One region of the Chromobacterium sp. Ag138 genome, then DNA from elsewhere that is predicted to be linked to it. Evidence: predicted binding sites of a transcription regulator. Region 1 holds the regulator's gene; each other region holds the start of a gene.
What was found. The regulator HrcA, encoded in region 1, represses chaperone genes, less so after heat shock. The targets are predictions, from matches to a motif close to ATTAGCACTCGNNNNNNNCGAGTGCTAAT.

Region 1 (3,274 bases):
GCTCTTGGCCAGAATCCGGGCGATGGTGGTCTTGCCTACTCCCCGGGTGCCGGTCAGCAGGTAGGCGTGGTGGAGCCGCTGCTCTTTCAGGGCGTTGGAGAGGGCGCGCACCACGTGCTCCTGGCCGACCAGGTCGGCGAAGCGTTTGGGGCGCCACTTGCGGGCAAGGACTTGATAGCTCATGGGGGCGGATTTTAATGGGAATTGCCGCGCAAGGCGACAGGTTTCACCGGCGCGGCCTTCCAGGCGGCGCCGGCGTCTTGTTGCGGGAGCCCGCGGCTTACTGCGCGGCGGAGGCCGGGTCCGGCCGCTGCGCCAGCGACGCGTAGTAGCGCTGGCGCAGCTGGCCGGCGATCTCCTGCACCGCCTTGGCGTACAGCGTGCTGCGGTTGTAGCGGGTGATCGCGTAGAAATTGTTCAGGCCCAGCCAGTACTCGGTGACGCCGGGCGCGGTCTCCAGCGAGAACAGCACCGCCGGCACGTTGTCGGCCAGCGGGGTTTGCGGGGCCACGCCCATCTTGCGCAGATCGCCCACCGTGTAGCGCAGGTTGAATTTGTCGGCCAGCAGCTTGTCGACCTGGGCCTCCGGCGCCACGCTGGCCGGCGCCACGATGTCGTCGCCGTGCCTCCAGCCGTGCAGCTGGAAGTAATGGGCGACGCTGCCGATGGCGTCGTGCGGGTTGCTCCAGATGTCGCGGTGGCCGCTGCCGTCGAAGTCCACCGCCCACTTGCGGTAGCTGGACGGCATGAACTGCGGCAGGCCCATGGCGCCGGCGTAGGAGCCCTTCAGCGTCAGCGGATCCTTGCCCTCCTCCTTGGCCAGCAGCAGGAACTGGGTCAGCTCGCCGCGGAAGTACTCGGCGCGGCGCGGGTAATCGAAGCCTATGGTGGACAGCGAGTCCACCAGCCGGAAGCTGCCGGTGTTGCGGCCGTAATGGGTTTCCACGCCCAGGATGGCGACGATCACCTCCGGCGCCACGCCGTACTCGCGCTCGGCGCGCGCCAGGGCGTCGGCGTTTTCCTGCCAGAACGCGGTGCCGTCGACGATCAGCCTGTCGTTGACGGTCGTCGCGCGGAACTGGTACCACGGCCGCGAGGTGGACGGCTTGTCGAGGATGCGGATGATGTTGGGCTTCAGTTCCACATTGGCGAACACCGCCTCCAGCTCGGGGCGGTTGAACTGGCCTGCGGCCACCTGCTCGTCGATGTAGCGCTGCACGTCGGGGCGCGCCAGAAAGGCGGCGTCGGCCTGGGCTGGCGGAGCGGTAAAGGCCGCGCCGGCCAGGGCGGCGGCGATGGCCAGTTTCAACATCGATTTCATGATTCTGCTTTCTTTTGGGTATGGCTCGAGTTCATTCGCGGAAGGACAGCGCGTTGCTGACCAGACGGGCGGTGATGTCGACGATGGGAATGACCCGCTCATAGGCCATGCGGGTGGGGCCGACCACCCCCAGCGTGCCCACCACCTGGCCGTTGATGCAGTAGGGCGCGGTCACCACCGAGCATTCGTCCAGCGTCATGACTCCAGACTCCTCGCCGATGAAAATGTTCACCCCCTGCGCCTCCCGGCCCTGCGCCAGCAGTTTCAGGAGTTCGGTCTTGCGCTCGAACACGCCGAACAGCTCCCGCAGCCGCGACAGGTCGTCGGACAGGTCGTGCACCTGCAGCAGCCGCGAGCCGCCGCTCACCACCACGTCCTCGTTGCGCTTGGCCAGCGTCTGCTGGCCCAGCCTCACCGCGGCGGCCATCAGCTCGGCGATGTCGCCCTGCAGCTGCGCGAGCTCGCTCTCCACCCGCGACGTGACGGCGCTCAGGCCTTGTCCCGCGTAATGCTGGTTGATGAAGTTGCCGGCCTCCACCAGCTCCGACGGCGTGTAGTCGCGCTCGGTGTTCAACAGGTGGTTCTGCACGTCGCCGTCCAGCGTCACCAATATCATCAGCACGCGTCGATCGGACAGGCGCAGGAATTCGATCTGGCGGAAGGCGACGTCGCTGCGCTGCGGCGTCAGCACCACGCCGGCGAAGCTGGTCAGCTCGGACAGCAGCGACGACGCCGCCTGGGCGATGCGCTGCGGACTGTCCGGCTGCAGATTGGCCTCCAGCTCGTGGCGCGACAACTCGTCCAGCGGCCGTATCGTCAACAGCCGGTCGACGAACAGCCGGTAGCCGCGCGCGGTGGGAATCCGTCCCGCCGAGGTGTGCGGCGAGGCGATCAGGCCCATGTTTTCCAGATCGGCCAGCACGTTGCGCACCGTGGCCGACGACAGCTCCACCCCTGGCAGCAGCGACAGGGTCTTGGAGGCGACCGGCTGACCGTCGGCGATGTACCGTTCGATCAGCGCCTTCAGCAAATGTTGGGCGCGTTCGTTCATCATGTCCCCATTGTACACATCCTGCACCGCGCCAAAAGGGGGCGTGGCGCGGCTTTACGACCATGGCACGAAAACCGCCCTCCCCAAGCTGCTGTTAGCCCTCTGGTTTTCTGCGATAATCGCCCCCATCATTGGTCCGACTACCCCATTGGAGACAGCATGGCTTCCGAAGACAAGAGCAAGGCGCTGGCCGCTGCCCTGGCCCAGATTGAAAAGCAGTTTGGCAAGGGCTCGATCATGCGCATGAGCGACAACCAGATCACCGAAAACCTGCAAGTGATCTCCACCGGCTCGCTGACCCTGGACCTGGCGCTGGGCGTCGGCGGCCTGCCGCGCGGCCGCGTGGTCGAAATCTACGGCCCGGAATCGTCCGGCAAGACCACCCTGTGTCTGCAGGCCGTGGCCGAAGCGCAAAAACTGGGCGGCACCTGCGCCTACATCGACGCCGAAAACGCGCTGGACCCGGTCTACGCGCAGAAGCTGGGCGTCAACGTCGAAGACCTGCTGATCTCGCAGCCGGACACCGGCGAGCAGGCGCTGGAAATCTGCGACATGCTGGTGCGCTCCAGCGGCGTGGACGTGATCGTGGTCGACTCCGTCGCCGCCCTGGTGCCGAAGGCGGAAATCGAAGGCGAGATGGGCGACAGCCACGTCGGCCTGCAGGCCCGCCTGATGAGCCAGGCGCTGCGCAAGCTGACCGGCAACATCAAGCGCACCAACACCCTGGTGATCTTCATCAACCAGATCCGCATGAAGATCGGCGTGATGTTCGGCAACCCGGAAACCACCACCGGCGGCAACGCGCTGAAGTTCTACGCCTCCGTGCGCCTGGACATCCGCCGCACCGGCGGCATCAAGAAGGGCGAGGAAGTGATCGGCAACGACACCCGCGTCAAAGTGGT
Region 2 (3,274 bases), 1.1 Mb from region 1:
CACAAGATCCTGTTCGACCGCAGCGTGTTCGACAACGTGATGCTGCCGCTGGACATCATCGGCTTCGACCGCCGCGACGCCGCCAAGCGCGTGCGCGCGGCGCTAGACAAGGTGGGCCTGCTGCCCAAGGAAAAAATGATGCCGATCCGGCTGTCTGGCGGCGAGCAGCAGCGGCTGTGCATCGCCCGCGCCGTGGTCCACCGCCCCAGCATCCTGCTGGCCGACGAACCGTCGGCCAACCTGGACCGCGCCTACGCGCTGGACATCATGGAGCTGTTCAAATCCTTCCACCAGGTGGGCGTCACCGTGCTGATCTCGGCCCACGACGAAACGCTGATGGAAGATTACGGCCGCCGCATCATCCGCCTGAGGGAAGGACAGTTCGCCGCATGAAACACTTTCTCTATCTGAACTGGCAAAGCGCCAAGCAGGCGCTGGCCAAGATCGTCCGCCAGCCCTTCGGCAGCCTGTTGACCCTGTTGATGCTGGCCCTGGCGCTGGCCCTGCCGCTGTCGCTGTACCTCGCGGTCAACAGCGTGCAGGAATGGGTGGGCCGCCTGACCGCCACGCCGCAGATCACGCTGTTCATGGAACAAGCGGCCGAACAGGCCGACATCGCCGCCGTCAACAGCACGCTGGCGCATCACCCCAAGGTGAAGAGCTTTTCCTTCGTCAGCAAGGGCCAGGCGCTGCAGGATCTGGAGAAGCGCAACGGCCTGTCCGGCCTGTCCGACGGGCTGGAAGGCAACCCGCTGCCCGACGCTTTCGTGGTGACGCCCAAATCGCTGGAGCCGCGCGAGCTGGACATGCTGCAGAAGGAGCTGTCCGGCCTGCCGATGGTGGAACTGGCGCAATTCGACGCCAGCTGGGCCAAGCGCCTGTACGGCATGGTGGAGATGGGCAAGAAGTTGACCTGGTTCCTGGCCGCCGCGCTGGGCCTGGCGCTGGTGCTGGTCACCCATAACGCGATCCGGATGCAGATCCTGGCGCGCCAGGACGAGATCGCGGTGTCCAAGCTGATCGGCGCCACCGACAGCTTCATCCGCCGCCCCTTCCTGTACCACGCGCTGTGGCAAGGCGTGCTGGCGGCGCTGCTGGCCTGGGGCCTGTCGTGCTGGCTGGCCGCGATGGCCAACCCGGCCATCAGCGAATTCGCGATGCTGTACGGCGAAAGGGTGGCGCTGCGCGGGCTGAGCCTGCCGGAGCTGGCGGCGCTGATCGGCATCTCCGCCGCGTTGGCGATGCTGGGCGCGCGTCTGGCGGCCGACCACCACCTGCGCAAAGTCGAGCCCAAATAAAATGACAAGCGAAAGGTTTCAGCTATCGAGCCGATTGTTAAATATCATTGACTCGGGAACCTTTCACTGCTAGCACTCTCAATATTCGAGTGCTAACATAGCACTACCCAAGGAGGTAGCCATCGCAATGAACACAACATTTGCCCTTCCGGTCCCGTCGACCAGCGGCAGCCTGGAACAATACATCCAGGCCGTGAACAGCGTGCCCATGCTGACGCCGGAGCAGGAAACCGAACTCGCGACCCGTTTCCAGCAGGAAAACGATCTGGAAGCGGCGCGGCAGATGGTGCTGTCGCACCTGCGCGTGGTGGTGTCCGTGTCGCGCGGTTACGCCGGCTACGGCTTGCAGCAGGCCGATCTGATCCAGGAAGGCAATATCGGCCTGATGAAGGCGGTCAAGCGCTTCGAGCCGGGCCGCGGCGTGCGCCTGTTCTCGTTCGCCATACACTGGATCAAGGCCGAAATCCACGAATTCATCCTGCGCAACTGGCGCCTGGTGCGCATCGCCACCACCAAGCCGCAGCGCAAGCTGTTCTTCAACCTGCGCAGCATGAAGAGCGGTTTCTCCGCGTTGTCCGAGCAGGAAGCCAAATCCATCGCCAACGATCTGGGCGTCAAGCCCGAGGAAGTGCGCGAAATGGAAATCCGCATGAACGGCCAGGACATCTCCCTGCTGGCCGACAGCGACGACGAGGACAGCTACGCGCCGATAGACTGGCTGGCCGACAGCCACAGCGAGCCGACCCGCGCGCTGGAGCGCCGCGCTTTCGACCATCTGCAGTCGGAAGGCCTGGAATACGCGCTGTCCACGCTGGACGCCCGCAGCCGCCGCATCGTCGAGGCGCGCTGGCTGGCCGACGACAGCGGCTCCACGCTGCACGAGCTGGCCGCCGAGTTCGGCGTGTCGGCCGAGCGCATCCGCCAGATCGAGGCCAAGGCGCTGACCAAGATGAAAACCGCGCTCAGCGAAGGCGTGGTGCTGGACAACTGATCCCGCGCCGCCGGACGCGAAAAAGCCGCTCGAAGATTCGAGCGGCTTTTTTATTGCCCGCCGCCAGAAGGCGGCGGGACGGCTCACTCCTGCAAGGTGCGGAACTTGGCCGGCAGCTTGTCGTAAGCCTCGCGGCTGACCCGGCGCAGCGGCGCCCATGCCGGTTCCTGGTCGCCAAGCGTCTCGAGGAACTGGCCGGCATAGGTCGGGAACGACGCCAGCGTGGTGCGCAGCGTCTGCTCGGCCTTGGCCTGCTGGCCGGCCAGGATTTCCAGCTGGGCGCGCTTCAGCATCACGTCGGGATAGGGGCGGAATTCGGTCAGCCTGTCTTCCAGCGCCAGCTTCTGCTTCAGGTTGTCCCGATTCACCGGCAGATAATCATCCAGCGTGTACAGCGCGTGGTAGGCGAACAAGGGCTTGGTTTCGACGATCTCGATCAGGCGCTCGGTGCGGACCTTGTCCTTGGCGGCGTTGCCGGTCGGCACGTACAGGTTCACCAGTTCCCAGAACATGGAGGAGGTGCTGATCGACAGCCAGCCCACCCATGCCAGCGCCGCCAGCAAGGGCAATCGCATCGGCCAGGCCAGCGGGCGCTCGCCGCGCGGTGCCATCGCCATGAACACCACCAGCATCGCCAGGAAGTAGTAGTACCACAGCGGATACTCCAGCATGCTGTGGGTCAGCGTCACCGCGATGCAACCCAGCGCCAGCACGCCCTCGGGCTCGGCCTTGCGGCGGAAGAAGGGCAGCACCGTCCAGACGAAGCCGGCCAGCACCAGCGTGGTCACCACGCCGCCCATCTCCGCCAGCAGCTGCATCAGCAGGTTGTGGGCGTTGGTGAACAGCCCGCTGTTGTAACCGGCCGCGGCGAACTGGGGCAACTGCTGCAGGCGCACGCTTTCCGCCGCGTACTGCGACCAGCCCACGCCCCACAGCGGGTGCGCCTGGAAGGTCATCCAGGCCTTATGCATCTCGGCGAAGCGGC
Region 3 (3,274 bases), 940 kb from region 1:
CGGCCCTTTCGCGGGCGTGGCCGTCTATTCAGGCTGAATGACTTTTTGATCGAATGTTTCAACAAACCCATCCGCCTAGAGGGGCCCAAGGATCGATTATTCTATTTTAATGCAGGCGATAACCTGCATAAGGCATTCCCTGTCGTAAACACGACGCGGACCATTTTTCACCTGAATCTGACCTTGTTTGAAAGTCGTCTGACGCCGCAACAGCTGAGTTCAGTCAGGCCGGCGGTGCATGCGGAGTATTGGAGAAAGTTGCTTGCCCTCGATGCTGTGCTTCCTCGCCTACAATGCGAAATTCAATCTTGATCGTGGGGAAGCGGTGTCTGCGTCGATATCGTCGATAAAATATACAAAAGGCATGCAATGTTGCAGATCCTATTGTTGGCCACGTTTTTATCCTTGCTTGTCGGTATGTGCTTGATTCATTTCGCACATCTGCATGAGCGTTACTCCGCAGACCATGATCTGAGGGGAGTACAGAAGTTTCATGCCCGACCAGTACCGCGCATCGGCGGCATCCCGATTGCGACTGGGTTGGCCGCCGGCGGTAGTTTGTTGGCATGGCTGCTGAGGGATGCTTCGATGTTGTTGTTGTTGATGGTGGCGCTGCCTGCTTTTGTAGCGGGAATATTGGAGGACGTTACGAAGAAAGTGGGGCCATTGCCACGGTTGCTAGCTACTTTTTTCGCAGCCATCTTAGGGTACTTTATATTGGGCGCAGGGTTGTTGCGCCTGGATATCCCTATGCTGGATGGCTTGTTGTCGCAGTTTTGGGTCTTGTCTTTGTTGTTGACGGTCGTCGCGGTTGGCGGAGTGGCGCATGCGGTCAATATCATTGATGGTTACAATGGTTTGTCCGGCGTGGTGTCCATCTTCATATTTCTGGCGATAGCGTATGTGGCGTTCAAGGTTCAGGACACCACCTTGATGGGCATCTGTTTTGCCATGGTGGGGGCTATTGCCGGGTTCTTGTTTTGGAATTTTCCGCGAGGCTTGATGTTTGCCGGTGATGGTGGCGCCTACTTGGTGGGCTTCATGATCGCGGAGGTGTCTGTGCTGCTGGTGGCGCGCCATGCTCAGGTTTCGCCTTGGTTTCCGATGCTGTGCGTGATTTATCCGGTGTTTGAGACCCTGTTTTCGATTTATCGCCGCAAGTTCCTGCAAGGGCGGAGAGTAGGCTATCCGGATGCGCTGCATCTGCATCAACTGGTTTATATGCGTCTTGTGCGCTGGATGGTGGGAAGCAAGAATGCGGATCATAAAACCATGCGCAATAGTCTGACCTCTCCCTATTTGTGGGCGCTGTCCTCCGTGTCCGTGGTGCCTGCCATGCTGTTTTGGCAGAACACCGGGGTGCTGATGACTTTCTGCGCTTTGTTTGCCATGACGTATATCTACCTTTATCGCATGATCATTCGTTTTCGGACGCCGCGCTGGCTAGTGTTGCGGCGAACCTGCCGAGGGCTCTGATCTGACCCGGAAGGGCGTCTAGGACGCCCTTCGCATTCCTACCTCTTGAAATACTTGGATGTCGTCCCTATTATTAGCACTCGCAACGGTTGAGTGCTAAGCTCTCTGCCGCAACCTATACATACCTGATGTTCCACTCTCAACAGCCAAAGTAATAGGAGAGATCAATGGCAATTCGTCCTCTGCACGACCGTGTTGTTATCAAGCGCCTCGAGGCTGAAGAAAAGACTGCTTCCGGCATCGTTCTGCCGGGCGCCGCAGCCGAGAAACCGGACATGGGCGAAGTCCTGGCGGTTGGCAACGGCAAGATCCTGGAAAACGGCGAGCGCCGTTCCTTGGAGCTGAAGGTTGGCGACAAGGTGATCTTCGGCAAGTATTCCGGCCAGACCGTCAAGGTCGATGGCAACGAAGTCCTCGTGATGCGCGAGGAAGATGTAATGGGCATCGTCGAGTAATCCGACCCTTACCTGAACTTCATAAATAGATTCTGGAGATTTCGAGCATGGCAGCTAAAGACGTTAAGTTCGGCGAATCCGCCCGCACCAAGATGGTGGCCGGCGTCAACATCCTGGCCGACGCGGTTAAAGTGACTCTGGGCCCGAAAGGCCGCAATGTGGTGCTGGATCGCTCGTTCGGCGCGCCTACCATCACCAAGGACGGCGTGTCCGTCGCCAAGGAAATCGAACTGAAGGACAAGTTCGAGAACATGGGCGCGCAGATGGTGAAGGAAGTGGCTTCCAAGACTTCCGACGTGGCCGGCGACGGCACCACCACCGCCACCGTTCTGGCCCAGGCCATCGTGCAGGAAGGCATGAAGTACGTCGCCGCCGGCATGAACCCGATGGATCTGAAGCGCGGCATCGACAAGGCCGTGGTGTCCCTGGTGGGCGAGATCGCCAAGATCGCCAAGCCGTGCGCGACCTCCAAGGAAATCGCCCAGGTAGGCTCCATCTCCGCCAACTCCGATTCCGACATCGGCGAGATCATCGCCAACGCGATGGAAAAAGTGGGCAAGGAAGGCGTGATCACTGTTGAGGACGGCAAGAGCCTGAACAACGAGCTGGACGTGGTGGAGGGCATGCAGTTCGATCGCGGCTATCTGTCCCCGTACTTCATCAACAACCAGGACAAGCAGATCGCTGCGCTGGACAATCCGTTCATCCTGCTGTTCGACAAGAAGATTTCCAACATCCGCGATCTGCTGCCGGTGCTGGAGCAAGTGGCCAAGTCCGGCCGCCCGCTGCTGATCATCGCCGAAGATGTGGAAGGCGAAGCGCTGGCTACGCTGGTGGTGAACACCATTCGCGGCATCCTGAAGGTTGTGGCGGTCAAGGCTCCGGGCTTCGGCGATCGCCGCAAGGCCATGCTGACCGACATCGCCGTGCTGACCGGCGGCGAAGTGATCGCCGAAGAAGTCGGCCTGACCCTGGAAAAGGCAACCCTGGACCAGCTGGGCCAAGCCAAGCGCGTTGAAGTGGGCAAGGAAAACACCACCATCATCGACGGCGCCGGCGAAGCCGCCACCATCCAGGCGCGCGTGGGCGAGATCCGCAAGCAGATCGAAGAAGCCACTTCCGACTACGACCGCGAGAAGCTGCAAGAGCGCGTGGCCAAGCTGGCCGGCGGCGTTGCCGTGATCAAGGTCGGCGCCGCCACCGAAGTGGAAATGAAAGAGAAGAAGGCCCGCGTCGAAGACGCGCTGCACGCCACCCGCGCCGCGGTTGAAGAAGGCGTGGTTCCTGGCGGCGGCGTCGCTCTGCTGCGCGCCCGCGCTACCCTGGAAAGCCTGAAGACCGAC

Region 2: the regulator HrcA is predicted to act here: its motif matches at 1,367-1,395, upstream of rpoH (RNA polymerase sigma factor RpoH).
Region 3: the regulator HrcA is predicted to act here: its motif matches at 1,549-1,577, upstream of groES (co-chaperone GroES).

Annotation. Positions count from the first base shown of each region.
Region 1 is NZ_JBUPWA010000001.1:4,674,965-4,678,238, reverse strand. It holds gene dnaX (DNA polymerase III subunit gamma/tau) at 1-183, opposite strand, end outside; gene mltB (lytic murein transglycosylase B) at 281-1,321, opposite strand; gene hrcA (heat-inducible transcriptional repressor HrcA) at 1,353-2,375, opposite strand; gene recA (recombinase RecA) at 2,532-3,274, shown strand, end outside.
Region 2 is NZ_JBUPWA010000001.1:3,544,663-3,547,936, reverse strand. It holds gene ftsE (cell division ATP-binding protein FtsE) at 1-393, shown strand, start outside; gene ftsX (permease-like cell division protein FtsX) at 390-1,298, shown strand; gene rpoH (RNA polymerase sigma factor RpoH) at 1,426-2,289, shown strand; gene ACY3GB_RS16485 (PglL family O-oligosaccharyltransferase) at 2,373-3,274, opposite strand, start outside.
Region 3 is NZ_JBUPWA010000001.1:3,731,001-3,734,274, forward strand. It holds gene ACY3GB_RS17460 (hypothetical protein) at 1-312, shown strand, start outside; gene ACY3GB_RS17465 (MraY family glycosyltransferase) at 370-1,476, shown strand; gene groES (co-chaperone GroES) at 1,644-1,931, shown strand; gene groL (chaperonin GroEL) at 1,979-3,274, shown strand, end outside.